One region of the Synechococcus sp. CS-205 genome, then DNA from elsewhere that is predicted to be linked to it. Evidence: predicted binding sites of a transcription regulator. Region 1 holds the regulator's gene; the other holds the start of a gene.
The links. The regulator HrcA, encoded in region 1, represses chaperone genes, less so after heat shock. The targets are predictions, from matches to a motif close to TTAGCACTCNNNNNNNNNGAGTGCTAA.
Positions count from the first base shown of each region.

Region 2: a site for HrcA is predicted at 8,279-8,305, ahead of groES (co-chaperone GroES). Genes of this name have one in related genera too.

Region 1 covers NZ_JAHLZB010000033.1:32,987-47,785, reverse strand. The annotation lists gene purE (5-(carboxyamino)imidazole ribonucleotide mutase) at 1-359, shown strand, start outside; gene KQ297_RS08705 (hypothetical protein) at 363-1,922, shown strand; gene KQ297_RS08700 (AI-2E family transporter) at 1,919-3,058, shown strand; gene cysC (adenylyl-sulfate kinase) at 3,018-3,641, opposite strand; gene KQ297_RS08690 (translation initiation factor) at 3,703-4,029, opposite strand; gene KQ297_RS08685 (hypothetical protein) at 4,077-4,337, shown strand; gene trpB (tryptophan synthase subunit beta) at 4,363-5,643, shown strand; gene KQ297_RS08675 (20S proteasome subunit A/B) at 5,656-6,453, opposite strand; gene KQ297_RS08670 (heat-inducible transcriptional repressor HrcA) at 6,466-7,467, opposite strand; gene KQ297_RS08665 (rhodanese-like domain-containing protein) at 7,543-7,893, opposite strand; gene KQ297_RS08660 (DUF3352 domain-containing protein) at 8,000-9,637, shown strand; gene KQ297_RS08655 (histidine phosphatase family protein) at 9,641-10,180, shown strand; gene KQ297_RS08650 (citrate synthase) at 10,274-11,458, shown strand; gene nuoH (NADH-quinone oxidoreductase subunit NuoH) at 11,552-12,670, shown strand; gene ndhI (NAD(P)H-quinone oxidoreductase subunit I) at 12,758-13,369, shown strand; gene KQ297_RS08635 (NADH-quinone oxidoreductase subunit J) at 13,369-13,995, shown strand; gene nuoK (NADH-quinone oxidoreductase subunit NuoK) at 13,998-14,324, shown strand; gene KQ297_RS08625 (NAD(+) kinase) at 14,368-14,799, shown strand, end outside.
Region 2 covers NZ_JAHLZB010000044.1:37,721-52,519, reverse strand. The annotation lists gene KQ297_RS11125 (protein kinase domain-containing protein) at 1-873, opposite strand, end outside; gene KQ297_RS11120 (FHA domain-containing protein) at 892-1,632, opposite strand; gene KQ297_RS11115 (hypothetical protein) at 1,629-1,904, opposite strand; gene KQ297_RS11110 (transglycosylase domain-containing protein) at 1,963-4,263, shown strand; gene KQ297_RS11105 (rhomboid family intramembrane serine protease) at 4,290-5,420, opposite strand; gene KQ297_RS11100 (transaldolase family protein) at 5,469-6,164, opposite strand; gene atpC (ATP synthase F1 subunit epsilon) at 6,181-6,588, opposite strand; gene atpD (F0F1 ATP synthase subunit beta) at 6,627-8,105, opposite strand; gene groES (co-chaperone GroES) at 8,359-8,670, shown strand; gene groL (chaperonin GroEL) at 8,769-10,403, shown strand; gene KQ297_RS11075 (MFS transporter) at 10,397-11,905, opposite strand; gene msrB (peptide-methionine (R)-S-oxide reductase MsrB) at 11,938-12,381, opposite strand; gene secG (preprotein translocase subunit SecG) at 12,484-12,714, opposite strand; gene gpmI (2,3-bisphosphoglycerate-independent phosphoglycerate mutase) at 12,736-14,310, opposite strand; gene pyrR (bifunctional pyr operon transcriptional regulator/uracil phosphoribosyltransferase PyrR) at 14,544-14,799, shown strand, end outside.

The sequences.
Region 1 (14,799 bases):
GCCGTGGGATCAAGGTGATCGTGGCGGGGGCCGGCGGTGCCGCCCATCTCCCCGGGATGGTGGCAGCGCTCACCATCCTGCCGGTGATCGGCGTGCCGGTGGTCAGCCGAGCTCTCTCGGGGGTGGATTCACTCCATTCGATCGTGCAGATGCCGGCCGGAATCCCCGTGGCCACGGTGGCGATCGGCAATGGCACCAATGCCGGTCTGCTGGCGGCCCAGATCCTGGCCACGGCGGATCCGGCCCTGGCAGAGCGACTCAGGCAGCATCGCCTTGGGCTCCACGACCAGGTTCGCGCCAAGGATGCCCGCCTCCAGGAACTTGGCAGCGCGGCTTACCTGCACGCCATGGAGGTCTGAAGGATGGTGGAGTCAAGTTCGACAGCGGCACCGCTGGCGCAAAGACGGCCGCCGGCGGCCCCCTGGATCTGGTGGCTGCTGCTGTTTGTCGCCGGAGCCCTGAGCCGCTGGCTCACCCGCACGGAGCTGGTGCAGGCCTGGGATGCGGGCAATTTCGTGCTGGCCCTCACCGACTTTGACCTCAATCGCCACCAACCCCACCTGCCCGGTTGTTTCTGGTGGTTGATCAGCCTCGGACGGCTGAGCCTGCCGCTCACCGGAGGCAACGGGGTGGCGGCCCTGGAGCTGGTGAACGCGCTGGTGTCGGCCGCGGCGCTGCCCTTCGGCTGGATCCTGGCCCGGCGCTGGGCAGGCCAGCGGGCCGCCTGGTGGATGGTGGGGCTGCTGTTCAGCAGCCCCCTGCTCTGGTTCTATGCCAGCCAACCCCTGAGCTACGGGACCGAACTGGGCTGGGTGATGGCGATCGCCTGCTGCGCCTGGTTCGTGGCCGAGGGCGACCGGCGTTTCGTGCTTCCCCTCGCCTTGCTGATGGCCACCGCCGGAGGCATCCGACCCAACACCCCCCTGTTCCTCCTGCCTCTGGTGCTGGTGTGCTGCCTCAGGGGCTGGCGACGAGGAGGCCTCGAGGCCTGGAGGTTGCAGCTGGGCGTGGCGCTCGGTCTCGGTGTGCTGGTGTGGTGGGGGCAGGCCTTTCTCGAGGAGGCAGGAGGCCTGGAGCTCTACTGGTCGCAGTTGATGGCCTGGAAGCGGGCCCATACCCAGCAGGCTTCCGACCGCGGGGTGCTGGGCAATGGCTGGCTGCTGATCCGCACCGTGGCGCTCACGGCTCCGGCAGGTCTGGGCCTGGCCCTTGGAACCAGCTGGGCCGGACCGGCCGCGAAGAGCCCCGGGCCGCTCCCCCGGGAGGAGCGGCTCTGGCGGCGCTGGTTCATCGCCCTCTGGGTGCTCCCCTCGGCGTTCTATCTGCTGCTGGTGCATTTCACCCGCATGGGTCATGCCACCACGTTCCTGCCGGCGCTGCTGCTGCTGGTGGCGGCCCGCCTGGCCGAACGGGCCGACGGGAGGGGCGCCCTGCGCTGGCCCAGGCCTCTGCTGCTGGTGATGGTGCTCCAATGCGCCCTTTTCCTGCTGGTGCCAGGCGATCGCTTTCTGGAGAATCTGCGCTCCTACGATCACGACTGGAGCCTGGCCATCCGGGCCGCGAAACGCTTCGATCCCGCCACCACCCTGGTGGTGGTCACCGGCCGCTCCAACCGCCGTCCCTACCGACTGCCCTCGGTGCACCTCCCCGCCTACGACCATGGCGAGGCTGATCTGATGCTCGATCAGCACAAGGACAGCATTGAGGTGCGTCCACCCCTGCGGCGCGTGGTGATGATCGATCGCGGCCTCTCGGTGCAGCCCGGTGATGTGCCCGGTGGGCGGGTCGAGGCCCTGATCCCGGGGTGGCTGCAGTTGATCGAGGTGCCGGTGCCCGACTCCGGCCTGGAGGTGTTCCGCCGGCAGGTGAAGCCCCTGGACCAAGCAGCCCCGAACCCGGCGGGTGAGGCTCCCTCGCCATGATCCGCCCGGCTCCATTCACCCGCTGGCAGCGGCTTGGCCTGGCCTTGCCCCTGCTGGTGCTCAATTTCTGGGTGCTGCGTCAGCTGCTGTTGCCGCTGGCCCCGTTTCCGGCGCTGTTCCTCAGTGCCGCGCTGATCGCATTTTTGCTCGACCTGCCCAGCCGCTGGCTGACGGGCCGTGGTCTGCCCCGGCCGCTGGCTCTTGCGCTGGTGCTTGGCCTCGGCCTGCTGGCGCTTGTGCTGGTGGCCCTCTGGATCATCCCCCTGCTGGTGGAGCAACTGGCTGATCTGATCACGGCGCTGCCGGGTTGGCTGGTGGAGGCGGAAACCCTGCTCAACCAGGCCCAGGCCTGGGCGGTGGAGCATGGCCTGCCGGCGGATTTCGGTGATCTGAGCAGTGCCCTGCTCACCCGCTCCACCCAGTTCGCCTCGCAGCTGAGCCAGAAGCTGCTGGGGCTGCTCGGAGCCACGCTCACCCTCACGATCAACACCCTGATCGTGATCGTGCTGGCCATCTTCCTGCTCCTCGGCGGCGAGTCGATCAGCCGGGGGCTGGCCCGCTGGTTGCCGGCGAGCTGGAGGGAGATGGTGCTCGGCACCGTGAACCGCACCTTCAGGGGGTATTTCGGCGGTCAGGTGATCCTGGCGCTGATCCTGAGCGCGGCCCAGATCGTGGTCTTCACCCTGCTGGGGATCCCCTATGGCGTGCTGTTCGCGGTGGCGATCGGGTTCACCACCCTGATTCCCTACGCCAGCGCCATCACGATCGTGCTGGTGAGTCTGCTGCTGGGCCTGGAGGATCTCCGCACCGCCCTGGAGGTGCTGGCGGCGGCGATCACCGTGGGTCAGGTGGTGGACCAGGTGATCCAGCCCCGGCTGATGGGTCAGATCGTGGGCCTCCAGCCCGCCTGGCTGTTGCTCAGCCTGCCTGTCGGAGCCAGGGTTGGCAGTCTGCTGGGGTTCGGTGATCTGCTGGGTCTGCTGCTGGCGGTCCCGGTGGCCAGCTGTCTGAAGGCCTTCCTCGATGAGGTGGCCCGTCGCCTGGGCCTGCCGGATCCGGAACCAGCGCCCCTGCTGGGAGCCAGCGCCCCGGCGCTCATCCCGCAGCGATCAGCCCCTGACCCTCCAGGTGGCTGATCACCTGAGCCACGTTCTCCTCAAGGCTGCCGCCGGTATCCACCCGCAGCTCGGGCGACTCAGGCGCTTCATAGGGGCTGGAGATGCCGGTGAACTCCTTGATCACACCGGCGCGGGCCTTGGCGTAGAGCCCCTTGGGATCCCGCTGTTCACAGACCGCCAGCTCGGCGGCGCAGTGGATCTCGATGAAGTCGCCAGGCTCCACCAGGGCCCGGGCCCGTTCGCGATCGGCCCGGAACGGCGACACGAAGGCCGTGAGGGTGATCACGCCGGCATCAAGGAAGAGCTTGGCCACTTCACCGATGCGCCGGATGTTCTCCTCCCGGTCGGCATCAGAGAAGCCCAGGTCCTTGCAGAGGCCATGGCGCACGTTGTCGCCGTCGAGAACATAGGTGGCGAGACCGCGCTGGAACAGCTGCTCGTTCACGGCATTGGCCAGGGTGCTCTTCCCCGCGCCGGAGAGTCCCGTGAACCAGAGGATGGCGCTGCGGTGGCCCCGCTGGTGGGCGCGGGAGTCTCGGTTCACCGAGGCCTCATGCCAGACGACGTTGGTGGCTTTGTTGTCGGTGGGGGAGCTGGTCATCGACGGAGCGGACACAGGGACGTTGCTGAGGGGATGTTCTCACCCTCCAGCGGCCGGTGGCTTAACCGCCGGCCTGCTTCGGCCGGAAGCCCTCCGCCGTGAGGGTCTCCAGGCAGGGGGCCACCTGATCGCCCTGGAGCTGGATCACCCCATTTTTCAGGGTGCCGCCGCTGCCCGCGGTGGCCTTGAGGCGCTTGAGCAGCGCCCGGCCCTCCGCCTCGCTGAGCTCCAGACCGGTGATGGCCGTCACGGTCTTGCCGCCCTTGCCCGCCTTGGTGCGCTGCACCCGCACCCGTTGCTGCGGACGCGGGCTGGCCGCTGCCGCCGGGTCCTGCGGCCGGGCGGTGCTCGCCGCGCTGCTGAATTCCTGCCAGCCACCCTTGCCCATGGCGCCCGTTGCCGCTACGCCTCCCATCACAGCGCACCCATGAACCGATGGATCTGCCGCCCCTCCGCTTCGAGATGCTGCGCCTGGACCTGAACCCCCGCCCGGAAGCGCCCGCCTGCATTCCGGTGCCGGGTCCCGACGCCCAGTCCCTCAGTTTCTCGATGGTGGAGGCCCCCCCCTGCCGCGATCCTGCAGCGCGTCCGCGCATCGACGAGCCCCAGGGTTGGCCGCCGCTGCCGGCCCGCTCCGCTGAAGGGGACCTCTGGACCCTGCCGCCACCGCCGGTGCCGCCGCGGCCCGCTTCCTAGGCTGAGGCACCCCGATCGACCACCGGTGACGAGCACCCTCCCCCCGATCCCGCAGGATTCCGCTGCTCTCCCAGGCGCTGCTGCCCTGGAAAAGGAGGCTCGTCCCAATGCGCTCGGTCGATTCGGGCGCTACGGCGGTCAGTACGTGCCGGAAACCCTGATGCCGGCCCTGGCGGAACTGGAGGCGGCTGCTGCTGAGGCCTGGAAGGATCCCGCCTTCACCAGTCGCCTCGATCACCTGCTCAAAACCTATGTGGGTCGCCCCTCCCCGCTTTACGAGGCGGAGCGGCTGAGCGCCCACTACCGCCGCCCCGAAGGGGGTCCCCGCATCTGGCTGAAGCGCGAGGACCTCAACCACACCGGTGCCCACAAGATCAACAACGCGCTCGGGCAGGCCCTGCTGGCCCTGCGCATGGGTAAGCAGCGGATCATCGCCGAAACCGGCGCCGGCCAGCACGGCGTGGCCACCGCCACCGTCTGTGCCCGCTTCGGTCTGGAGTGCGTGATCTACATGGGCGCCGAGGACATGCGCCGTCAGGCCCTGAACGTGTTCCGCATGCGTCTGCTGGGGGCCACGGTGCAACCGGTCACCGCCGGCACCGCCACCCTCAAGGACGCCACCAGCGAGGCGATCCGCGACTGGGTCACCAACGTGGAGACCACCCATTACATCCTGGGGTCAGTGGCCGGACCCCACCCCTACCCGATGCTGGTGAGGGATTTTCACGCGGTGATCGGCGAGGAAACCAAGGTCCAGTGCCAGGCGGCCTTCAATCGCCTTCCCGATGTGCTGCTGGCCTGCGTGGGTGGGGGCTCCAATGCCATGGGGTTGTTCCACCCCTTTGTCAGCGACACTTCCGTCCGCCTGATCGGTGTCGAGGCCGCCGGCGACGGTGTGGCCACGGGCCGTCACGCGGCCACGATCACCGAGGGCCGCCTCGGAGTGCTGCACGGCGCCATGAGCCTGCTGCTGCAGGACGAACAGGGGCAGGTGCAGGAGGCCCACTCGATCAGCGCCGGTCTCGACTACCCGGGAGTGGGGCCCGAGCACAGTTACCTGCAGGAGCTGGGCCGGGCCGAGTATGCCGCCGTCACTGACCAGGAGGCCCTCGAGGCCCTGCAACGGCTCAGCCTGCTCGAAGGGATCATCCCGGCCCTGGAGACGGCCCACGCCTTCGCCTGGCTCGAACAGCTCTGTCCCACCCTGGCGCCGGGCACCGAGCTGGTGATCAACCTCTCCGGCCGCGGCGACAAGGATGTGACCACCGTGGCTGAGCGCCTGGGGGATCAGCTGGCCGGCGGTTGATCGTGGGGGCAATCAGACCACGGGTTCCCTGGCCTGCTCCCAGGGGAAGCGGGGAAGGCTCTGCATCGCCTGGCGCTGGCTCTCGATCCAGATTCGGTTGATCTCAGAGATTTCGCGGGCACCCCGCTCCAGCCTCTGGTGATGCGACACCGCCAGGCTGTCGCGGGGGTAGAGCGCCACCTCGAAGGGCGGGCCCACGGTGAGGTTGGAGCGGCGGGTGATCACCTGCGACACCAGGCAGAGCCGTGCCGCGTCCTCCAGCGACATCCGGCAGTGCCCCACGGAATCGAGCGGTGGCTTGCCGTACTTGCTCTCGCCGATCTGCAGAAAAGGTGTTTCCGGCGTGGCCATGATCGCGTTGCCCTGGGGATAGATCAGGTAGAGGGCATGGGGCTGGCCGAGGATCTGGCCGCCGAGGATGAAGCTGGCCTCGCCGCTGGCGCCCACCTGGTGCAGGGCCGAGTGGTTCTCGGTCTGCACCTCCACGCTCAGCCGGCCGATGTAGGCGGCCACCTCGAACAGGTAGCTGGCGCTGAGCAGGTCATGGTGCCTGGGGCCCGGGTCAGGGCTGGGTCTCCCCAGTCCCATCGTGGGTCGACGGGCCCGGTTCAGGTCGCGCTGGATCTGGTTGATCACAGCCTGGGTCGTGGCCAGGTTGCCGGCGGCCAGGAGCATGAACAGCCGGTCGGGAGCCGGCTCGAAGATGTGCAGCTTCCGGTAAGACGAGATGTAGTCGACACCGGCGTTGGTCCGGGAGTCGGACGCCATCACCAGGCCGTCCTCCAGCCAGAACCCGACGCAATAGGTCATGACCCAGGGGCCTCAGCTGAGAAGACGCTGCAGGCTAGAGGCCACCGAGCGCACCGCTGAGAGCGCCGTGGCATAGGCCATGCGCATCGGCCCCAGCAGAGCCACCTGGCCTTCACTGCCGTCTCCGGCGCGGTAGGTGGCCCTGACCACAGCGCAGTGGAGCAGGGCGGGATGGGGATGCTCCGCCCCGATCCAGATCCCTTCCGCCTCCTGCTCCCGCGCGGGGCGGAGCAGGCAGAGCGGCTCCTCCTCCACCAGCTGCAGCAGCGGCCTCAGATCGGAGCTGCGGCTGAATTCGGGCTGGGCCAGCAGCCCGCCCATGCCCACCACCACGGTTCCATCCCCATCCACGCCGCGGGCCTGGCGATGGCTGCGCAGGGCCTGACGCAGGAGGCCGCCACTGGTGCGCAGCTGGGAGGGGAGGCACTCCCAGCGGATCAGCCCACCTGGTGACCGTTCCAGTTCCGACTGCAGCCATCCCTCCAGGGCCGGCAGCTCCAGGCTGGCTCCAGGGGGGAGACGCAGATTGAGGCTGCTGGCCACCAGGGCGTTCTCCACCAGCAGCACCAGCAGCCGCTCACCGTTGGGCACCAGGCGAACCGCCTGCAGGCGGGACTCGGCCCGCTGAGGTCGGCTGATCAGGCTCATCAGGCCGGTGAGATCGGCCAGCCGACGGGCCAGATGCAGCAGCAGATCATCCAGAGCCGCCCACTGCAGGCTCAGACCCAGCAATTCCCGCTGGAGCTGCAGCGCCCCGGCCCCGGGAGGGGGCAACAGAGCATCCACGTAGAGGCGGTAGCCCTGCTGACTGGGGATGCGTCCGGCCGAGGTGTGGGGCTGCAGCAACAGGCCCCGCTGCTCGAGCGCCCCCATGGTGGAGCGCACGGTGGCGGGGCTGGCCGGCAAGCCGAACCGACGGATCAAGGTGCTGCTGCCCACTGGCTCCACGGTGTCGACGTAGTGATGCACCGTGGCCTTCAACACCTGCTGCTGGCGGTGGGGCAGGGCGATCACATGCGGGTGTGCAGTGTGTGGAGTCGATGGTAAGGAAAAACCCCCCTCGTTCAGTCGGATTGCTGGAGCTCAGCCTCAGTAGCGGGGAACCGAGGGATCCACCTCCACGCTCCAGGCCTCGATGCCCCCCTGCAGGTTGAGCACGTCGGCGTAGCCCTGGGCCTCCATCAACCAGCAGGCGAACTGCCAGCTGCGAATCCCCGCATGGCAGAGCACCACCACGGTGCGGTCCCGCTCGATCAGCTCATCGAGCCGCCCGACCCATTCGCTGGAGCTGCTCAGGGGCAGATGCAGCACCGGGTGCTGCAGGGAAGCCATCGCCAGTTCGGCCGGTTCCCGCACGTCCACCAGCAGCAGCGGTTCGCCGGCGAGCAGACGTTGCTGCAGGTCGCCGGCACGGATGGTCTTCGGGGTCGGGGGGGTCATGAGACAGATGCTGAAGGAGTCGGGGCCGTGCCGGCGCCCTGGGGCTGTGGGGCTGTCATCCGGCGTGGTCATGGATGAAGATGACAGCAACCCCTGCGTCCGGCGCATGAAGGCTCGCCCCTTCCTGGCGGCTGTGCTGACGGCAGCCCTGCTCCTGCTCTCCCTGGGGGGAGGGTTCTGGTGGCTGGCCCTCCGTCAGAGTCCGCTGCGCCTGCAGCAGCACACGCTCGAGCTGCCCCTGGCGGCCCGCTTCGTGCCGCGCAACGCACTGCTCAGTCTTCACCTGCTGGTGGAGCCCGACCAGCTGGTGGCCTATGCCAGGGCTGTAGCTCCTCCGCCCCGGCGCCGGGAGGCGGCTGAGCTGGTGGCCAACCTGCGGGATGGCGCCTTCGCCACCGCTGGCCTGGAGTACAGCAGCGAACTGGCCGGCTGGCTGGGCCCCGACACCAGCCTGGCGGTGATCGCTCCTGAGGGGAGCGCAGGGCCCACCGGCTGGTTGCTCGCTCTCCGTTGTCGCGAACCGGAGGGCGCCCGCCGCTTCCTGCAGCGCTTCTGGCAGTCCCGCAGCCTGGCGGGCACGGCCCTGCAGATCAGCAGCTACCGCGGGATGGGGCTGATCAGCGGCCGCGGCGCTCTGGTGGGGGAGCCCAGCCAGGCTCTGGCCACAGCCCTGATCGATGACCAGCTGGTGTTGATCGCCTCCGGCCGTGGGGTGCTCGAGCAGGCGCTTGATGTGTCGCAGATCGCCGAGCTCAACCAGGCTGGGCAGGACTCGCTTCAGGCTGCCGTCGGCCGGCTGGAGGGGGGGGTGGCGCTGCTCACGGCACGCCCTCAGGCCTTCAGCGACTGGCTCGGCCTGCCTCCCACTCTCGCGTCTGCTGATGGGGTTGGAGACCTGGTGGCGGCCCTGGTGCCCGATGGACGGGGCCTCCAGCTCCAGGCGCTGCTCTCCTCCCTTCTGCCCCTCCCTCGTCTGCAGCTGGATCCGATCCCCGACCTGCTCGGTGAGCTGCGCGGCCCGGTGGCGAGCCTGGCGCTGCTGCAGGATCCCGCCTCCCTGCTGGAGGATTCCGGCGAGCCGGCCAGCGCTGACCTCTGGAGCTCCCTGTTGGCTCCACAGCTGCGTCGCATCCTCGCTGATCTGAGAGGACCGCTGCCATCGCTGGTGGCGGCCGCCGACCATGGCCCCTTGCTGGGCCTGCGCCGGAAGCAGGGTTGGATGCTCGCCACCGCCGCGACGGCCCTGGACACGGATGGCTTGCGCCCTGCGCTGAACGCCCAGGGCTACAGCCCGGCGCCCCTGAAGCGTGATGGCCAGACCCTGCAGGTCTGGAGCCGCCTGGAAGCCCGGCCCGGAAAGGGCGATCCCGACCGTCTGCAGGCCACGGTGGCCGGTGTCCGTTTCGATCAAGACCAGACGGCCTGGTGGGGGGATGGCCTGGCCGCCCTTGACGATCAGCTCCAGGGTCGACAGGCCCCGAAGGAGCGGATCCAGCAGCTGCAGACCCTCGGAACCCGGGAGGCCCCCCTGCAGGTGGCTCTGGCCGCCGAACCCGCCAAGGATCTGCTGGCCCCCTGGCCCCCCTGGCAGCTGCTCTCCAACCTGGTGGGCCGTCCCCTGGTGGGCGGCATCGACGGCCTGGCCTTCAGCCTGGCGATCGAGTCGCCCCTGCTGGAGGATCCACCCCCCCCCCTGAGTCCGTCCTCGCTTCTCGCCCTGCGGGCGCATCTGCAGCTGGAGTGAGCCATGGCCCCCCTGTCGCTGTTGTTGCTGCGCCATGGCCTCGCCGAGGAGCGCCAGGAGCCTGAGCCGCCTGGCCGCCCGGATCGGGAGCGCCCGCTGACGACGCGGGGCCGCCGCCGCACGGCCGCGGTGGTGCGGCGGCTGCTCGGGCTGAATCTGGGCTGTGATCAGCTGCTGAGCAGCCCCCTGTTGCGGGCGTTCCAGACCGCCCGGATTGCCCGGGAGGAGGGCCTCTGCGGGGCCCTGGCGATCGCGGCAGAACTCTCCCCTGACGCCGACCCCTTGCCCCTGCTGGGGCACTGGCTGGCGGCGGATGGTCCTCTGGCAGGCGGTGGTCGCCTCGGGCTGGTGGGCCATGAACCCGACCTCAGCGTTCTGGCCGCCAGGCTCTGCGGTGCTCCTCCCGGGGCCCTGCGCCTGAAGAAAGCCGGCGTGGCCCTGCTCGAGCTGCCCTCCCCCAGCTCAGTTGACGGGCAGCCACTGCTGGGAGGGGCCAGCCTGCAGCTGTTGCTCACGCCCCGTTCTCTGCTCACGGGCCACTGAGCGGTTGGAGGGGTGTGCCAGGGGCTGTCGGCAGGGCTACGGCAGGGGCCAGGACCTGGCCCTAGCTTCTGAGCTGCTGAACGGACGACGCCGATGGTGATGGATGCAAACCGGGTTGCCGCCCAGGCAGCGCCCGTCTTCCGTCCTGGGCTCGAGGGTGTTCCAGCGACCCAGTCGGCCATCTGCGACATCGACGGCCTCCAGGGCCTGCTCACCTACCGCGGGTATCCCCTCGAGGAACTGGCGGCCCACAGCACGTTCCTCGAAACCACCCACCTGCTGATCTGGGGTGAGTTGCCCACCGTCGAGCGGTTGCAGGCCTTCAAGCACGACGTGCAGATGCACCGGCGGGTGAGCTTCCGCATCCGGGACATGATGAAGTGCTTCCCCGCCGATGGGCACCCGATGGATGCGCTGCAGTCGAGCGCGGCCTCCCTGGGATTGTTTTATTCCCGCCGGGCCCTGGATGATCCCGCTTACATCGAGGCGGCGGTGGTGCGTCTGATCGCCAAGATCCCCACCATGGTGGCCGCCTTCCAGCTGATCCGCCTGGGACAGGATCCGATCCAGCCCCGCGACGACCTGCCCTACTCCGCCAACTTCCTGTACATGCTCACCGAGCGGGAGCCCGATCCCCTGGCGGCACGGATCTTCGATGCCTGCCTGATCCTGCACGCCGAGCACAGCCTCAACGCCAGCACCTTCAGCGCCCGGGTCACCGCCAGCACGTTGACCGACCCCTATGCCGTGGTGGCCTCGGCGGTGGGCACCCTCGCCGGCCCCCTGCACGGTGGCGCCAATGAAGACGTGCTGGCCATGCTCGAGCAGATCGGCACCGAGGACCGGGTGGAGCCCTGGCTGGATCGGGCCATCGCCGAGAAGCAGAAGATCATGGGCTTCGGGCACCGGGAATACAAGGTCAAGGATCCCCGGGCCGTGATTCTCCAGGGTCTGGCCGAGCAGTTGTTCGATCGCTTCGGTCACGACGCCATGTACGACGTGGCCAGGAGGGTGGAGGAGGTGGCCGCCGATCGGCTCGGCCCCAAGGGCATCTACCCCAACGTCGATTTCTACTCCGGGCTCGTGTACCGCAAGCTGGGTATCCCGAGGGATCTGTTCACGCCGATCTTCGCGATTGCCCGGGTGGCTGGCTGGTTGGCCCACTGGAAGGAGCAGCTGGGGGCGAACCGCATCTACCGCCCCACGCAGATCTACACCGGGGAAGGGCGCAGGAGTTGGTTGCCTCAGGATGCCCGCAAGGCCCTGCCAGGCGTTTAGGTTGCCCTCACCTCAGCTCGAGATGGAGTTGTCACGGTGTTGATCGACCCGGCACCAGCCCTTCTGACCACCGCCTGGCCTGGCCTGGCCCTGGTGGGCCCAGGCCTTGACCTTCAGTCCAGTTTCACCAGCACCCTCGAGGAGTTCGGCCTGAGCCAGGCCGCAGCCCATCTGCTCTGGCTGCCCCTGCCCATGCTGCTGGTGCTGGTGGCGGCCGTCGTCGGTGTGCTGGTCAATGTCTGGCTGGAACGCAAGATCTCGGCGGCCGTCCAGCAGCGGATCGGACCGGAGTACGCCGGCGCCCTCGGGGTGCTGCAGCCGATGGCCGACGGTCTCAAGCTGCTGTTCAAGGAAGACGTGATCCCCAAGCGGGCCGATGGCCTGCTCTTCACCCTCGGCCCGGTGCTGGTGCTGGTGCCGGTGATCCTCTCCTGGCTGGTGGTGCCCTTCGGCCAGAACCTGCTGATCAGTGATGTGGGCATCGGCGTGTTCCTCTGGATCGCCCTGAGCAGCATCCAGCCGATCGGCCTGCTGATGAGCGGCTATGCCAGCAACAACAAGTACTCCCTGCTCGGGGGCCTCAGGGCCGCTGCCCAGTCGATCAGCTACGAGATTCCTCTGGCTCTGGCAGTGCTGGCGGTGGTGATGATGAGCAACTCGCTGAGCACCGTCGACATCGTCAACCAGCAGAGCGGTGCCGGGATTCTCAGCTGGAACATCTGGCGTCAGCCAGTGGGCTTCCTGATCTTCTGGATCTGTGCCCTGGCCGAATGCGAACGCCTCCCCTTCGACCTCCCCGAGGCTGAAGAGGAGCTGGTGGCCGGTTACCAGACCGAGTACGCCGGCATGAAGTTCGCCCTCTTCTACCTGGGCAGCTACATCAACCTGGTGCTCTCGGCCCTGCTGGTGGCGGTGCTCTATCTCGGCGGCTGGGGTTTCCCCCTGCCGGTGGAATGGCTGGCCGGAGCCCTCGGTCAGTCGGTGGATGCACCCCTGGTGCAGGTGATCACCGGCTCCCTCGGCATCGTGATGACCGTGCTGAAGGCCTACCTGCTGGTGTTCATCGCGATCCTGCTGCGCTGGACCCTGCCCCGGGTGCGGATCGACCAGCTCCTGGATTTTGGTTGGAAGTTCCTGCTGCCGATCGCCCTGGTCAATCTGCTGGTCACCGCCGGCCTCAAACTGGCCTTCCCGGCTTTTTTCGGCGGTTGAGCATTCAGCCGGTCATCATGGGGCCAGCCAACAGCTCCAGGCCCCTCCTCCAGCTCCTGTTTTCGTTCCGTTCCGACTCCCCACACCATGTTCGGATTCCTGCAAAAGGTCGGTGACTACACCAAGGATGCCGTCGGTGCGGCCAATTACATCACCCAGGGCCTCTCGGTCACCTTCGATCACCTGCGCCGCCGGCCGATCACGGTTCAGTATCCCTACGAGAAGCTGATTCCGTCGGAGCGTTACCGCGGCAGAATTCACTACGAATTCGACAAGTGCATCTCCTGTGAGGTCTGCGTCCGGGTTTGCCCCATCAATTTGCCCGTGGTTGATTGGGTGATGAACAAGGAGACCAAAAAGAAGGAGCTCCGCAATTACTCCATTGACTTCGGAGTGTGCATCTTCTGCGGCAACTGTGTGGAGTATTGCCCCACCAACTGCCTCTCGATGACCGAAGAGTATGAGCTGGCGGCCTTTGATCGCCATAGCCTCAACTACGACAACGTGGCCCTTGGCCGCCTTCCCACCAGTGTCACCAGTGATCCTGCCGTGGTGCCCCTGCGTGAGCTGGGCTACCTGCCCAAGGGCGAGATCGACCCCCACGGCGTCGACCCCACCAGGCCAAGGGCTGGCCAGCTGCCTGAGCAGCTGCAGGCTGAGCTGGCTGCCGAAGCCTCCAAGCCCGTGGAGAACGCCTGATGACGATCGCCTCCGTCACCCAGCTGATCTGCTTCGTCGCCCTCTCCCTCACCCTGGTGCTGGGGGCCCTGGGGGTGGTGCTTCTGCCCAACATCGTCTATTCAGCCTTCCTGCTGGCTGGTGTGTTTCTCTCTGTGGCTGGTCTTTACCTGCTGCTCAATGCCAGCTTCGTCGCCGCGGCCCAGGTGCTCGTCTATGTCGGCGCCGTGAATGTGTTGATCCTGTTCGCGATCATGCTCGTGAACAAGAAGGAAGCGATGGCTGAGATTCCCGGCCTGCTGCTGCGCCGGGTGCTCTCCGGCGCCGTCTGCCTGGGTTTGTTCCTGCTGCTGCTGCGGGTCGACCTCACCACCCCCTGGGCAGTACCAGGCCCCACCCCTCTTGGCGAAGACGCCACCACGTTGATCGGCATTCACCTCTTCAGCGACTACCTGCTGCCCTTCGAGCTGGCTTCGGTGCTGCTGCTGATGGCCATGATCGGGGCGATTGTGCTGGCCCGCCGCGACGTGTTCAGCAGCGATGTGATCACCGGTGAAGCCGCCGATCAGGGGCTGATCGAGAAGGAACGCACACCCCTTCTGCTGGAGAGCCCCCCTCGCGACACCACTCTGCTGGAGAAAGTCTGACCATGCCCGCCTCCTCCATCGACATTCCGCTCGAGGCCTACCTGGTGTTGGCGGCCATCCTGTTCTGCACCGGGGTCTGGGGTCTGATCAACAGCCGCAACGCCGTGAGGGTGCTGATGAGCATCGAGCTGATGCTGAATGCCGTCAACATCAACCTGATGGCCTTCTCCAGTTACATCGATGGTCAGCAGATCCGTGGCCAGGTTTTTGCCATTTTCGTGATCACCGTGGCCGCGGCCGAAGCCGCCGTTGGTCTTGCCATCCTGCTCTCCCTCTACCGCAACCGCGAAACCGTCGACATGGAACGCTTCAACCTGTTGCGCTGGTGAGAGGGCCTGCTGCTTCGGCGGTTCGGGTGTTGCGCCTGATCTGATGGAGCTTCAACGGGTCTGGTTGATTGTGCGCAGCGGCAGTCAGGCTGCCCAGCGCCAGGCAAGGCGCTGCGCTGAAGATCTGCGTTCGCAGGGGGTCGATGTCACGGTGGCCACCTGTGGAGCCACCTCCAATCCTTTTCCGGGGCTGCTGGCCACCGAGCCCTGTCTTCCCGATCTCACCGTCGTCCTGGGTGGAGATGGCACCGTGCTGGGGGCGGCCCGTCATCTCGGCCCCCTGGAAGTGCCGATCCTGAGCTTCAACGTGGGTGGGCATCTCGGTTTCCTCACCCATGAGCGCAAGTTGCTGGTGCTCAGCACCACCTCCTCCGAAGACAACCTCTGGCAGCGGTTGCGTGATGACCGCTTTGCGCTCGAGCGTCGGATGATGCTCGAGGCCTTTGTCGATCGTGGCGACGGGGTTCCCGAAGGG
Region 2 (14,799 bases), on a different contig from region 1:
GAAGGTCTGCTCGAACAACTGCTTGATCGGCTCGGGGTAGATCGGCCAGGTGATCAGGGCGGCGGCGTGCTCGATCGGATCGGGCCTGTTGCTCGGATCGACCGGGTCGAAGATGAACAGCGGGTCTTCTCCGTAGAGCCGGCGGCGGGCGGGCTCATCCAGGCAACGGATGGCCAGTTCCCTGCGACCCCGCAGCGGGTCGTGGCGTGTGAGCAGCCGGAAGATCAGCACGGCCAGGGAGAACAGATCACTGTTGGCCCCCGGTCGGGCCAGGCCCATCAGGATCTCCGGTGCCATGAACCCAGGGGTGCCCAGCACGGCGCCCAGATCCCGCCCATCAACATCCACGTTGTCGTTGTCGCAGATCAGGATGCGGCCGCTGGAGGGGTCCAGGAACAGGTTGCCCAGGGAGATGTCCTTGTAACAGAGGCCCTTGAGGTGCAGGGCGTGGAAGGCCTCGGCCAGGAAGAAGCTGGCCCGCAGCACCTGCAGCAGGCTGATGGCCAGATGCCCGCCGACGTGCTCATGGGCTCCCACGAAGCCCGGCGGGCGCAGCTCCATCAGGTAGCCGAAGCCGGGATCCCTGCTGCGAAGTAACGGCACCGTTCCGGGGGCGGGCTTCACCAGGGCCAGCGGCCAGAGGAAGGCGTCGCTGGGGGTAGTGGCACGGATGCTTTCGCCCAGGCGCCGCTCCAGATGGGGATCGCGGGCGATGCACGCCGGCAGGTACCACTTCAGGGCCAGACGCTCGCTGGCCACCTCCACCTCGAACACCTGGCCCTGGGTGCCGCCCCCCAGCCCGTGAAGCACATGCACCGGGCCGGGGATTCCCTCCAGATCGAGGCAGGCGCCTTCCGGCAGGATCCAGGTCACGGTGGGTTGTCTGGGGGTTCAGGCCTCCAGACTCTGGCCGATGGCTTTGCGGATCCCATTGCGGTGGGAGAGGGCCGTCAGTCGGTTGGCGAAGCTGCGGCGCTGGGCGCGGCCGTCGCGAAGCACCACCGTCAGGGTGTGGTCCTTGCGGGAGCCCAGCAGGATCCAGCCGACCAGGGCCGCCACCTCCAGGGGCCAGAACAGGAGCGGGAATGGCAACAGCAGCAGGCCCCCCAGGCAGATCAGCAGCCACCAGCTGAAGATGTGCGGATGGCGGGGCAGGCTCTGCACCGTGGCCGATCGGATCTGATCCAGGGCGATCTGCTGGCCGCCGATGTCGAGGCTCGTCACCACCGGAGCCGAAGCCCGTGCCGACTCCCTGCGGGGAGTGTGGGCTCGCTGAGCATTCCCCTCCGCCGCTGGCTCGCCGGCAGCTTCCGCAGGTGCAGCCAGCTCGAAGATCAGCGCCGGACCGTTGACTCCCAGCCGGATCTCGTCGCCATGGGTCAGGGGCCTGCACTGCTGGAGGCGTTCCCCCCTGAGAAAGGTGCCATCGGCGCTCTGCCAGTCGCACACCACCCAGCTGCGCTGGCTGCTGGAGTGGCGGACCACGGCGTGGTGGGGAGAGAGCCCGGGCTGATCGGGCATGCAGAGGCGGTTGTTGCCCTCGCGCCCGATGGTGAGAGGCCGGGACGGATCGAGCCGGGCCACCTTCCCGGGTTGATCCCGCAGCCGCAGCCGGGCCTGAGGCGGGGTCATGGCCCTCCACGGCGGCGGCGCCACCAGAGGTGCCAGTCGTCCTGGATGTCACTCCACCAGCCGCCATCGCCTGAGCGGAAGGGCGTAACCCGGCCAGGAAAGAGCAGGGCCTTGCTGGCCAGAAGCAGGGCCACCAGCACCATAACCAGGAGCACCCAGCCCGGGATCGCCCCCACCCAGGTGGCGGCGAAGCTGGCCCGCACGGCATAGAGCCCGATCGTGATGGCCAGCCAGAGCCGGAAGGGCTCCCAGGGATCGCGCTGGCGCAGCACGGGGAGAGGAGATCGATGCGTTTAGCGTATCCCCGGGCCACGCCTGTTCACCCCCCGCATGGTCAACCCGTTCGTTCCTGAGAGCGACGTTGCGCAGGGCTCGGACCGGATCTCCGAGGAGCCGCCGACCAATGGCCACCGCGCCGCCTGGCGCCGTTTCCTCGCTTCCTTGAGCCAGGGGCCGCTGGAAAGCCGTCCTGGCGCCGTCCGTTCGGCCTGGCGCCCGTTGCTGGTGCGCCAGGCCGTGGCCGAGCTGTGGCTGGGGGAGCGGCGGCTGAGTCGCACCGTGCTGGGGGAGGGCCGCTACCGCATCGGCCGCGATCCCGCCTGCGAACTGCCGCTGGAGGCGGAGAGCCTCAGCCGGGTGCACGCCATCCTGGAGAAGCCGCGCCCCGATGAGCGCGACTTTGCCCTTGAGGATTTCAACTCCGCCAACGGCCTTTTCCACCGCGACCGCCGCATCCGTGCCATCCGCCTGCGCCACGGCGACCAGGTGCAGCTCGGCTCTCCCCTCAAGGGCGCTGCCCCTCGCCTGCGCTACCTGCACCCCCGCAGTCCGCTGGAGCAGGCGGTTCACCTGCTCGGCCTGGCCAGCCTGCTGGGGTCGGGCCTGCTGGTGGGCGGTCTGCTGCTGGTCTCTTCGGTCGGTGGCGGCTCCCGCATTCGCCTGATCTCCGGTCCGGTCAAGATCGTCTCGGCCTCGGGCCAGCAGATCGACGCCAGGGAGGGCTCGGCCACGGCTCTGCCGTCCCTGCAGGCCTATCCGCTCCACCTGCGCCAGGCCCTGATGGCCTCGGAGGAGGCACGCTTCGGCTGGAACAGCGGGGTGGATCTGTTCGGCACCCTGCGCTCGGCCCTGCTGGGCAGCGGTGGCGGCAGTGGGCTCACCCAGCAGGTGGCCCGCATCTATTACCCGGAGGTGGGCATCGACTACAGCCTCAGCCGCAAGCTGCGGGAGCTGTGGGTGGCCCTGCAGCTGGAGGTGGGCTACAGCAAGAATCAGATTCTCAAGATGTATCTGGACCGGGCCCATCTCGGCCTCGGCACCGATGGCTTCGAGCAGGCCTCCCGTCTCTACTTCCGCACGTCGGCCAGTGATCTGGATGTGGGTCAGGCAGCTTTCCTGGTGGGGCTGCTGCCCAGCCCCAACGGTTACAGCCCCTGCAATGCCAAGGACCCCACCGCCGGGAGGGAGCGCCGCGATCTGGTGCTCAAGCTGATGCACGAACAGGGCTACCTGGGCGATCAGCCGCTGATCGACGCCCAGCGGCGGCCCCTGAACATCGATCCCTCGGCCTGCCGCGACTCCAGTTTCTCCAGCTATCCCTTCTTCAGCGACTACGTGCTCGGTGAACTGGAGGGCACCCGCTTTGCGCTCAACCTCTCGGAGAAGACTTCGGGCGGCAACTACCACGTGGTGAGCACGATCGATCCCAAGCTGCAGCAGCTGGCCCAGCAGCAGTTGCAGCGCTTCCTCGAGGGGCCGGCAGCCCGGGTCGGACTGACCCAGGGGGCTCTGATCTCCCTCAATTTCCGCAGCGGCGAGATCCTGGCCTATGTGGGTGGCGGTGACTATTCCCGTTCCAGCTTTGACCGGGTGCAGGCCATGCGCCAGCCCGGCTCCACCTTCAAGCTCTTCCCCTACCTGGCGGCGCTCGAGGCCGGCGCCAGCCCCGATCAACCCGTCTCGTGTGCTCCCCTGGCCTACGTGGCGGGCTGTCGCCAGGGCGGCGGCAGCATCACCATGGCCAGCGGCTTCGCCGATTCCGAGAACGTGGTGGCCCTGCGCCTGGCCGAGAAGGCCGGCCTGAAGGAGGTGGTGCGCAAGGCCCGTCAGCTGGGGATCAGCACCCCCCTCGACGCCGACTTCAACACCATGCTGGGCGGCCGTGAAACCCTCCTCTATGAGATGGCCCGGGCCTATGCCGTGGTGGCCAACGGCGGCCGCAGCGTGCCCATGCACGGCGTGACCCGCATCTACGACCTGGGCATCTGCCGCTCGATCTACAGCCTCCCCTCCTGCCCGGATCGCGGGGTGACCACCCCCATCGGTGAGCAGCCGCGTCAGCTGCTGCGCGGGGAGGACGCTGCGGTGATGGATGATCTGCTGGCACGGGTGGTGCGCAGTGGGACGGGGCAGGCGGCTGCCGTGGTGGCCGATGCCCGAGGAAAGACCGGCACCACCGACAGGGGCGTGGACGTGCTGTTCATCGGTTACTCCCCGACCCTGGAGATCCTCACTGCCATCTGGATGGGCAACGACGACAACCGACCGGCCGAAGCCGCCAGCGGTGCTCTGGCGGCCGAACTCTGGGGGCGCTACATGGCGGCGGTCGGAGCTGGCCTGGGCCGGAGCTGAGGCCTGCCCTGCTGGGTCCGCTCCACTCAGGCGCCGCTGTCCCTGGCGCGCAGAGCCAGCTGCAGCAGGGTTTCCAGCCGGCTGTACACCGCCCAGCCCACGCCCAGGACCAGGCCCCACCACCACTGGCTGCTGAGCAACCGATCGAGGGGCCTGCTCTCGTCGTGCTCGCTCTGGCGGGGCAGCTGCCAGCCCAGCTGCAGGGCGCCGTACACCAGCAGCAGCACCCAGGCAGGAATCTCGATCGGACCGAGGCTGAAGGCCAGGGAACGCCAGTGAACCAGGCTTGAGGCGGCCGCCAGGCCGATCAGGGCACTGACCGCCCCAGCGGCCCCATCCCAGCGGCGCTCAGAGGTGCGCCGCATCGCCACCAGCAGTGCCAGAGCCGTGGTGGCCAGGCTGGTGAGCATGTAGCGCAGCACCACATCGGGCAGCGGCAGTGGCGAAGGAGCCCGCAGGATCAGCAGCAGCAGCAGCACATTCACCACCGCTTCGCCATGGCTGTGGTGCATCCAGGGGGCGCTGATCCAGCGCCAGGCCTGGCGGGGTTCGGTGGCGTCGGCCTGCTCCAGGGGCCACTGGCGTCGCGCGCGCTTCAGGGGGCCAAGGCTGAGGGCCTGCAGCAGGGCCAGGGTCAGTGCCAGCACCAGCCAGCCCTGCCAGTCCCACGACTTGAACAGCCAGTGGTCGAGTTCGCCGCTGAGCCAGCGCAGCACCAGAGCAGCCCCGGCCGCCACGGCCAGGCCGGGACCCATGGCCTGCAGCGACTCCCGCAGGGCCAGGCCCCAGGGATCCTGCGCGACTCTGGGAGTTGAGAACGGTGCGTTGGCCTTGGGGTCCTGCGCCAGGGAGACCGCCACACCTGTGGCCGCTTCCAGCAGGTCGAGAAGCTCCACCAGGACCGCCGGGGCGTAGGTGCTTCCGAGCTGCTGGGCCAGCAGCCGCACGGAGGTTTCGCGGCCCGCCCCGCTGTCACTGAGTGCGCGCAGGAAAAGCGGCTGGCCAGCCAGATCGCGCACGGGGCCCTTGAGGCCCTCCTCGGCCCCGAGCAGGTCGACGAGCCGGTTGGCCATGACCTTTCCGTTGGTGAGCCCCGGTGTGTCGGCCTCATGCCAGGCCCGGAGCTGCAGTCCGAGTTCACGCCCTTGGCCCTTCACCGGCCCACCGGGAGTGCTGTGTTCAGTTCTGTACCCATGGGCGCGAATCTATCGATCCCTGGAGGCCAGGCCGCTGTCGACTGGCTTGTGGCTGGCTTCCGCTTCGAAGCGTGCCGCCGCCGCTTCGGTGGCCTGGCAGCTGAACAGCTCCTCAGCCAGCTTCGGCGAGATGGTGAAGGTGGTCAGGCCGGCCGCCACCAGGCGGCTGAGATCACCCGGTGACCGCAGGCTGGCCACCAACAGCTTCAGACTCGATCCAGTGCGATCGACGCATTTCTGCATCGTGATCAGTTCCTGGTGGCCATCCCGCCCCAGGTCATTGATCCGACCGAGGTAGGGGGCGATGTAGCGGGCACCGAGGGCTGCCGCCACCAGTACCTGGGGCGCCTCGTAGCAGGCGGTGAACGTGAGGGGAATGCCCTGGCCGATCAGGGTCACCGCCGCCCTGGCGCCGGCTCTGGTCACAGGAATCTTGACCGTGATCCGTCCAGGGTCGAGCTCCGCCAGGGCCTGTGCGCAATCGATCAGCGCGCTGGGCTCACGCCCCCAGGCCTGCAGATGCAGCTCCTGGCAGCCCAGATCAAGGGCACGCCGGCTGAGGGAAGCCAGGGCGTCGATCCTGCAGGGCTGCCCTGCCTGGCGGAGCAGGGTGGGATTGGTGGTGATCCCGTGGAACAGGCCGCAGGGCATCCAGGTGGCCCAGTCCTCGGGATCAGCCGAGTCGAGGAAGAAACGAAGGCTCATGCAGAGCCCACCGAACTCAACTGACGCGGGTGGCCTGCAGCCTGGCGCGGGAGCGTGCCAGGTCCTGCATGGCCTTCACCTTCTCGGTGCTGGGGGGTTGACCTTCGAATCCTGCCGCTTTCTGCTCGGCCTTCTCGACCTCCTGCTCGGCCTTGCCGGCATCAATGCCGGAGCCGAGTTCTGCGCCGTTCACCAGCACCGTGACTTCATTGGCCTCCACCTCGGCAAATCCACCCATCAGGGCGATGCTGGTCCAGTCCTTGCCGGCCCGCAGGCGCATCACACCCACATCCAAGGCCGTGAGCATGGACACGTGGCCGGTGAGGATACCCACCTGACCGGAGGTGCTGGGGAGGATCACCTCGTCGGCTGTCCCGTCAAAGACGCTCTGGTCGGGGGCCAGAACACGCAGGTTGAGAGTCATGGGGGCGTGTGCTCAGGAAGCGGATGGGGTGGTGGGACTCAGCCCTTCTTGGCTTCGGAGGCGATCTTCTCAGCCTTCGCCTTGACCTGGTCGATCGTGCCGACGAGATAGAAGGCCTGCTCGGGGAGATCGTCGAGCTCGCCGGCCAGGATCATGTTGAAACCCTTGATGGTTTCCTCCAGCTTCACGTATTCACCCGACTGGCCGGTGAAGATCTCGGCCACGAAGAAAGGCTGGGACAGGAACTTCTCGATTTTCCGTGCCCGGTCCACCGTGCGGCGGTCATCCTCGGAGAGCTCGTCGAGGCCGAGAATCGCGATGATGTCCTGCAGTTCCTTGTAGCGCTGAAGGGTGCTCTGCACGGCCCGGGCCGTGCGGTAGTGCTCGTCACCCACCACCGATGGCTGAAGCATGGTGCTGCTGGAATCCAGGGGATCCACGGCTGGGTAGATGCCCTTGGAGGCCAGGCCACGGCTCAGAACCGTGGTGGCATCGAGGTGGGCGAAGGTGGTGGCGGGAGCCGGGTCGGTGAGGTCGTCGGCGGGAACGTAGACGGCCTGGATCGAGGTGATCGAACCCTCAAGAGTGGAGGTGATGCGCTCCTGCAGCTCACCCACGTCGGTGCCGAGGGTGGGCTGGTAACCCACGGCGGAGGGCATCCGGCCCAGCAGGGCGGACACTTCGGAGCCGGCCTGCACGAAGCGGAAGATGTTGTCGATGAACAGAAGCACGTCCTGCTTGTTCACATCGCGGAAGTGCTCGGCCATCGTGAGCGCCGAGAGGCCGACGCGCATGCGGGCGCCCGGGGGCTCATTCATCTGGCCGTAGCAGAGCGCCACTTTCGACTTGCTGAGGTCCTCGGAGTTGATCACTCCGGATTCCTTGAATTCCTCGTAGAGATCGTTGCCTTCACGGGTGCGCTCACCCACGCCACCGAACACCGACACACCGCCGTGCTCCTTGGCGATGTTGTTGATCAGCTCCTGGATCAGCACCGTCTTGCCCACGCCGGCGCCACCGAAGAGGCCCACCTTTCCCCCCTGGCGGTAGGGCGCCAGCAGGTCGATCACCTTGATGCCCGTCTCGAAGACCCTGGGCTTGGTCTCCAGTTCGGTGAGCTTGGGAGCGTCGCGGTGGATCGGAGCGGTGAGGCTGGTGGAGACAGGACCCTGTTCATCGACGGGCTCCCCGAGCACATTGAAGATGCGCCCCAGGGTGGCTTCACCCACGGGAACGGAGATGGGGGAGCCGGTGTCGAGAGCCTCCATGCCGCGCACGAGGCCATCGGTGCTGCTCATCGAGACGGCGCGCACCCGGTGATCGCCGAGCAGCTGCTGCACTTCAGCGGTCAGGGCGACGTCCTGTCCGGCTGAGTTCTTGCCTTCGATGCGCAGGGCGTTGAAGATCTTCGGAAGCTTGCCTGCAGGAAATTCAACGTCCAGGACTGGACCGATCACCTGGCGAACAACGCCTTTGGTGCCGGTGGAAGCGCCGGAGGTTGCGGGTGCAGCAGCCATAGGTAGTGAAAAGGATCGCGCAGCGGGAACACCCGCCTTAAGCGGCGCAACCTTACCACTCCAGCCACCGCCAGTCCCCTCAGATCCCTGCGCCGCTCCGGCTGCCGACGCTGGCAGCGGTTCGGTGACCCGCACAGGATTCCGATGGCGGGTCGGCATCGCCGCCGCCTAGGTTGGCGCTCAACGGGCCCGAGTGCCAACTCCCCGTTGCCGTGGCGCCGAAGGCGTCACTTTGTCGCTTTTGCATGGATTCATGGCTGCTGTTTCTCTGAGTGTTTCCACGGTCAAACCGCTTGGAGACCGCGTGTTCATCAAGGTGTCCGATTCGGACGAAAAAACGGCTGGCGGCATCCTTCTGCCCGACACCGCCCAGGAAAAGCCCCAGGTGGGTGAGGTGGTTCAGGTCGGCCCCGGCAAGCGCAGTGATGACGGATCCCGTCAGGCTCCTGAAGTGAGCGTGGGCGACAAGGTCCTCTACAGCAAGTACGCCGGCACCGACATCAAGCTTGGTGGAAACGAGTTCGTGCTTCTCTCCGAGAAGGACATCCTCGCCATCGTCAACTGATTGCTCGTCGTGTTCAGGGAAGATCCCAGAACTGAAGGCTTCGGTTCAACTTCCCCAATCATTTGTTTTCACTCTCTTAGCAAGGACATCATCGTTCCATGGCCAAGCGCATCATCTACAACGAGAATGCCCGCAGGGCTCTCGAGAAAGGCATCGACATCCTGGCCGAAGCCGTTGCCGTGACCCTGGGCCCCAAGGGTCGCAATGTGGTTCTGGAGAAGAAATTCGGCGCTCCCCAGATCATCAACGACGGCGTGACGATCGCCAAGGAGATCGAACTCGAGGACCACATCGAGAACACCGGCGTGGCCCTGATCCGTCAGGCCGCCTCCAAGACCAACGACGCCGCCGGTGACGGCACCACCACCGCCACCGTCCTGGCCCACGCCATGGTCAAGGCGGGTCTGCGCAACGTGGCCGCCGGCGCCAACGCCATCACCCTGAAGAAGGGCATCGACAAGGCTTCCGACTACCTCGTCAAGAAGATCGAGGAGCACGCTAAGCCGATCTCCGACTCCAACGCCATCGCCCAGGTGGGCACCATCTCCGCCGGCAACGACGAAGAAGTCGGCCAGATGATCGCCGATGCCATGGACAAGGTGGGCAAGGAAGGCGTGATCTCCCTGGAAGAAGGGAAGTCGATGACCACCGAGCTGGAGGTCACCGAGGGCATGCGCTTCGACAAGGGCTACATCTCGCCCTACTTCGCCACCGACACCGAGCGGATGGAAGCGGTGCTCGAGGAGCCCTACATCCTGCTCACCGACAAGAAGATCGGTCTTGTGCAGGATCTGGTGCCCGTGCTGGAGCAGATCGCCCGCACCGGCAAGCCCCTGCTGATCATCGCCGAGGACATCGAGAAGGAAGCCCTCGCCACCCTGGTGGTCAACCGCCTGCGCGGCGTGCTCAACGTGGCCGCCGTCAAGGCTCCCGGCTTCGGTGACCGCCGTAAGGCCATGCTCGAGGACATCGCCGTTCTCACCAATGGTCAGCTGATCACCGAGGACGCCGGCCTCAAGCTGGAGAACACCAAGCTGGAGATGCTGGGCACCTCCCGCCGCATCACCATCAACAAGGACACCACCACCATCGTGGCCGAAGGCAACGAAGTGGCGGTGAAGGCCCGCTGCGAGCAGATCCGCAAGCAGATGGACGAAACTGACTCCTCCTACGACAAGGAGAAGCTGCAGGAGCGTCTGGCCAAGCTGAGCGGCGGTGTGGCCGTGGTCAAGGTGGGCGCTGCCACCGAGACCGAGATGAAGGACAAGAAGCTGCGCCTGGAAGACGCCATCAACGCCACCAAGGCGGCCGTTGAGGAAGGCATCGTCCCTGGCGGTGGCACCACCCTGGCCCACCTGGCTCCGGCCCTTGAAGAGTGGGCCGCGGCCAACCTCTCCGGCGAGGAGCTGATCGGCGCCACCATCGTGGCCTCCGCCCTCACCGCGCCCCTCAAGCGCATCGCCGAGAACGCCGGTGTCAATGGCGCCGTCGTGGCTGAGCATGTCAAAGGCATGCCCTTCAATGAGGGCTACAACGCTGCCACCGGCGACTACGTCGACATGCTGGCTGCAGGCATCGTGGACCCCGCCAAGGTGACCCGTTCGGGGCTGCAGAACGCCGCCTCGATCGCCGGCATGGTGCTCACCACCGAGTGCATCGTGGCTGACCTGCCCGAGAAGAAGGAAGCAGCTCCCGCCGGCGGCGGCGGCATGGGCGGCGACTTCGACTACTGATCCGTCGCTCCGCGGCCGATCACGACGTTCCCGTCATCTGAATCCTCTGGTTGGGAGGGGGGCTGTGCCCCCCTCCTTTTTTCGTGCCCGGCCCGACTGCATCCTGCTGGCCCATGGCCGGCCGTTTCGATCTGGAACAACCAGGTGATCAGAGCCCCCGCCAGGCAAGGGATGGTGAGCAGCATCAGCAGCTGCTCACTGCCCCAGCGGTTGAGCAGCAGTGGAAAGCCAAAAGCCGTGAGCACGGCCCCCACCTTGCCGGCGGCGGCGGCGAGCCCGGCACCCTGCCCCCGGATGGCGGTTGGAAAGACTTCACCAGCGAGGAGATAGGTCTGGGAATTGGGGCCAAGGTTGGTCATGAACTGGAACAGCGCCAGTCCGCCCACCATCAGCGACCAGTGACCCAGGGGTGATCCTGGGGTTGGATGGCTTCCGCTGGCTGCCAGCAGAAGGCTGCCGGCGCAGCCGAGGAAGCCGGCCATCTGCAGGCGGATGCGACCCAGGCGGTCGGTCAGCAGGATCGCAGCAGCGATACCCAGCAGGAACGCCCCATTCACCAGCACGGCCCCTCGGGCAGCGAACAGCCGGCTGCCCAGGTCGCTGGCAGGGGCCAGCAGCAGTGGCGTGAAGATCCCCACCCCGTAGGTGGTGATGTCCTGCAGGAACCAGGGGATGGCGCTGAGAATCAGGGCCCGTTGCTGCCCTGATCCGAGGGGCCTCCACCAGCGTCGGTCGTCCATCGGCCCGGAGCCGGGGCCGGAGATCCTCTCCCTTGGGGGTGAACGGTCAGTCGCCGGGATGGGCCTCAGGTCCAGGTCCTGGCGATTGAGCAGTCGGCGCAGCTGGAATTCCGCCTCCTGGTGGCGCCCCTGGCTGATCAGCCAGGGAGTGCTCTCAGGCAGCAGCAACCGGGCCAGGGCCAGCAGCAGCACCGCACCTGCCGGCATCAGGTAAAGCACCCGCCAGGTCTCAGCCGCCGGCCAGCGCTGCAGGGCGCTGGCCGCCACAGCTGTCCCCAGTAGGGCGCCCAGGGCCTGGAAGCTGAAGGCTGCCAGCACCAGCCGGCCCCGCAGGACCGACGGAAAGCTCTCCGAGAGCACCAGATGGGCCGTGGGGTAGTCGGCGCCGAGGGCCATACCAGCCAGCACCAGCCCCGCCAGCAGCCAGCCAGGGCCTGGGCTCAGCCCCACCAGGAGCAGGGCTGCGACCAGGACCAGCATCTCCCCCACGAACACCGATTTTCGGCCGAACCGATCGGCCAGGGCCCCCAGCAGCAGGGCTCCCAGCAGAATGCCCATCAGGGTGGCCGCGCTCACGAGTCCCTGCGCCCTGGTGCTGAGCGCGAAAGTTTCCGCTATCAGCGGAAGGGTGATGCCCCCGCTGAAGATAATCAGCCCTTCGAACAATTTGCCGGCACTGGCCAGGGACCAGAGCAGCCACTGCATCCTCGAAACCGGGCCCGCCTCGATGAGGGCTTCAAGGCTTTGGGACTTCGCTGCCATCGGCGCAACTGAGCCCTCTCGGGGTGAAGGCTTCAGCTGGCCTTGAATTCCAGCGCCACCCCGTTGTTGCAGTAGCGCTTGCCGGTGGGCCGGGGGCCGTCATTGAAGACGTGACCCTGGTGGCCGCCGCAGCGGCTGCAGTGGTACTCGGTGCGGGGGATCAGCAGTTTGAAGTCGCTTTTGGTGGCGATGGCCTGCGGCAGTGGCTGCCAGAAACTGGGCCAGCCGGTGCCGCTGTCGTACTTCGCCGAAGAGCTGAACAGGGGCAGACGGCAGCCCGCGCAGAGGAATGTTCCCTGACGTTTCTCGTTGTTGAGCGGACTGGTGAACGGGCGTTCGGTTCCCTCACGTCGAAGCACGTCGTAGGCGGCCGGGCTCAGGCGCTGGCGCCATTCACTGTCGCTCAGCCGCCAGCTGGGATCCGAAGCCTTCGAGGCAGCCTCGGCCTTGGCGCCACCCCAGAGAGCACTGAACATGACGGCAAAGGAGGCCAGCAGCCCACGGCGTTTGATCGGATCCACAGGACGGGTTGGTGGTGAAGGGACGCTGGCCTGAAGGGCTGGCCTGAGGGGGGAACCTCAGCGCAACCAGCCTGCGCTGAGCACGATCGCCAGGCCGAGAAACAGGCCCAGGAGGGTCCAGCTGATCCGGTTGAGGGTGGCTTCGGCGCTGCGGGCGCTGCTGAACATCGAGCCACCGCTGCTGGCCAGGCCTCCCATGCCATCTCCCTTGGGGCTGTGCAGCAACACGCTGCCGATCAGCAGGACGCCGACGGCGGACCAGATCCAGGTGAGAACGGTTGTGATCATGGTTTCAACCTAACCAACCGATCAGACCTGGACGGCCTCGGCCAAGGCGGTCGTGGGGCTGGCCAGGTTGACCGGTTGCACCAAGGAGGTGCCGGACATGCTCTCGGGCTGAGGCAGGCCCAGGATCTGCAGGAGGGTGGGGGCGACGTCGGCGAGGCCACCACCCTGTCGCAGGTGTGGTGCGGCCCCATGACCCACGAGCTTGCGCTTTTCCCCCTCCACCAGGATGACCGGAACCGGGTTGGTGGTGTGGGCGGTCCAGGGGCGGCCATCCTCCGTTTGCATCAGCTCGGCATTGCCGTGATCAGCGGTGATCAGCACGGTCCCGCCCAGGCGGTTGGCGGCTTCTACAAGCCGTCCGACGCATCGGTCCACCGTGATGATGGCCTGCTGGGTGGCGTCCATCCGGCCGGTGTGGCCCACCATGTCGGGATTGGCGTAGTTGATCACCACCAGGGAGTACACGCCCTTGTTCAGGGCAGCGATGCAGCTGTCGGTGAGTTGTTCGGCCGACATCGCCGGGGCCTGGTCGTAGGTGGCCACCCGCGGTGATGGAACCAGGTGGCGGTCTTCACCGGGAAACGGTTGCTCGATGCCTCCGTTGAGAAAGTAGGTGACATGGGGATACTTCTCGGTTTCCGCCGTGCGCAGCTGGCGCAGCCCATGCTCGGAAACCACCTGCCCCAGCAAGCCATCGAGAGACTCAGGGGGGAAAGCCACCGCAACCGGCAGCGAGAGCTCGTACTGGGTGAAGGTGACCACGTGCAGGGGGGTGATGCGCTCGCGCTCGAAGCCATCGAAGTCGTCGAGCACCAAGGCGCGGATCAGCTGGCGAACCCGGTCGGGCCGGAAGTTGAAGCAGATCAGCCCGTCGCCTGGATTCAGGGAGCCGCCAGCGAGGCGGAGGGGTTCGAGGAATTCATCGTTGATCCCCTCGGCATAGGCCGCCTCGATCGCGTCCTGGAATGAGAGCGGACTGATTTCTCCCTCCTCGCTCAGCAGGCGGTAGGCCTTCTCGGTGCGATCCCAGCGGTTGTCCCGGTCCATGGCCCAGTACCGGCCGCAGATGGTGCTGATCCGTCCGACTCCGGCCTGCGCCACCTGGTCTTCGATGCACTCCAGGTAGGTGATCGCGTTCTGTGGAGGTGTGTCGCGGCCGTCGGTGATGGCGTGGATGCAGACGTCACGCAGCCCGCGGCCGGCGGCCCAGCGCAGCAGGCCTCCGAGGTGGTCGATGTGGCTGTGCACCCCGCCATCGGAGCAGAGGCCCAGCAGATGGAGGGTGCCGCCATCACGCAGCAGCCGATCGGCCAGGGTGTTGAGGGCGGGGTTGGCGGCCAGGCTGCCGTCGCGCACGGCCTTGCTGATCCGCACCAGCTCCTGGCGGATGATCCTGCCGGAGCCGATCGTGAGATGCCCCACTTCGGAATTGCCCATCTGGCCGTCGGGAAGGCCCACATCCCCACCGCTGGCCTGGATCAGGGTGTGGGGATAGGCCTCCCAGAGGGCGTCCATCACCGGAGTGCTGGCATGGAGGATCGCGTTATGGCTTTCGTCGTCGCGGAAGCCCCAGCCATCAAGGATGGCCAGAACCACGGGAGCCACGCCTTGATCGTTGCCCGACCGTGAAACTGACTCCTTGCGGGAGGGAAGAATTGGAGATCCGAAAGTAGGAATTGCGCTCACCCCTGACTGCCCAAATGGTCGTACAAGCGTGCTCCTGCTTCAATTTACTCCCGAAGGGTGGTCAACCTTGCAGGCGCCGCAGGGCGTCAGCTTTTGGGGACATACGAACGTCCATACGATGGAGAGACCAGATTCGGTTCTCTGTGAACATTCCGACCGGGCCGTCGTCTGATCCGCGGCGGGTGGAGATCCTCTCCTCCGATGATCTCGCCCGCACGGTGCGACGGCTTGCCTCCCAGGTGCTCGAGGGTGCCATCGACAGCAGGCAGCTGCTGCTGCTCGGCATACCGACCCGTGGTGTTGCTCTCGCCCGGGTGCTGGCCCAGCAGCTGGAGGAGCTCTGCGGTCACTCGATCGACCACGGAAGTCTCGATCCCACCTTCCACCGTGATGATCTCG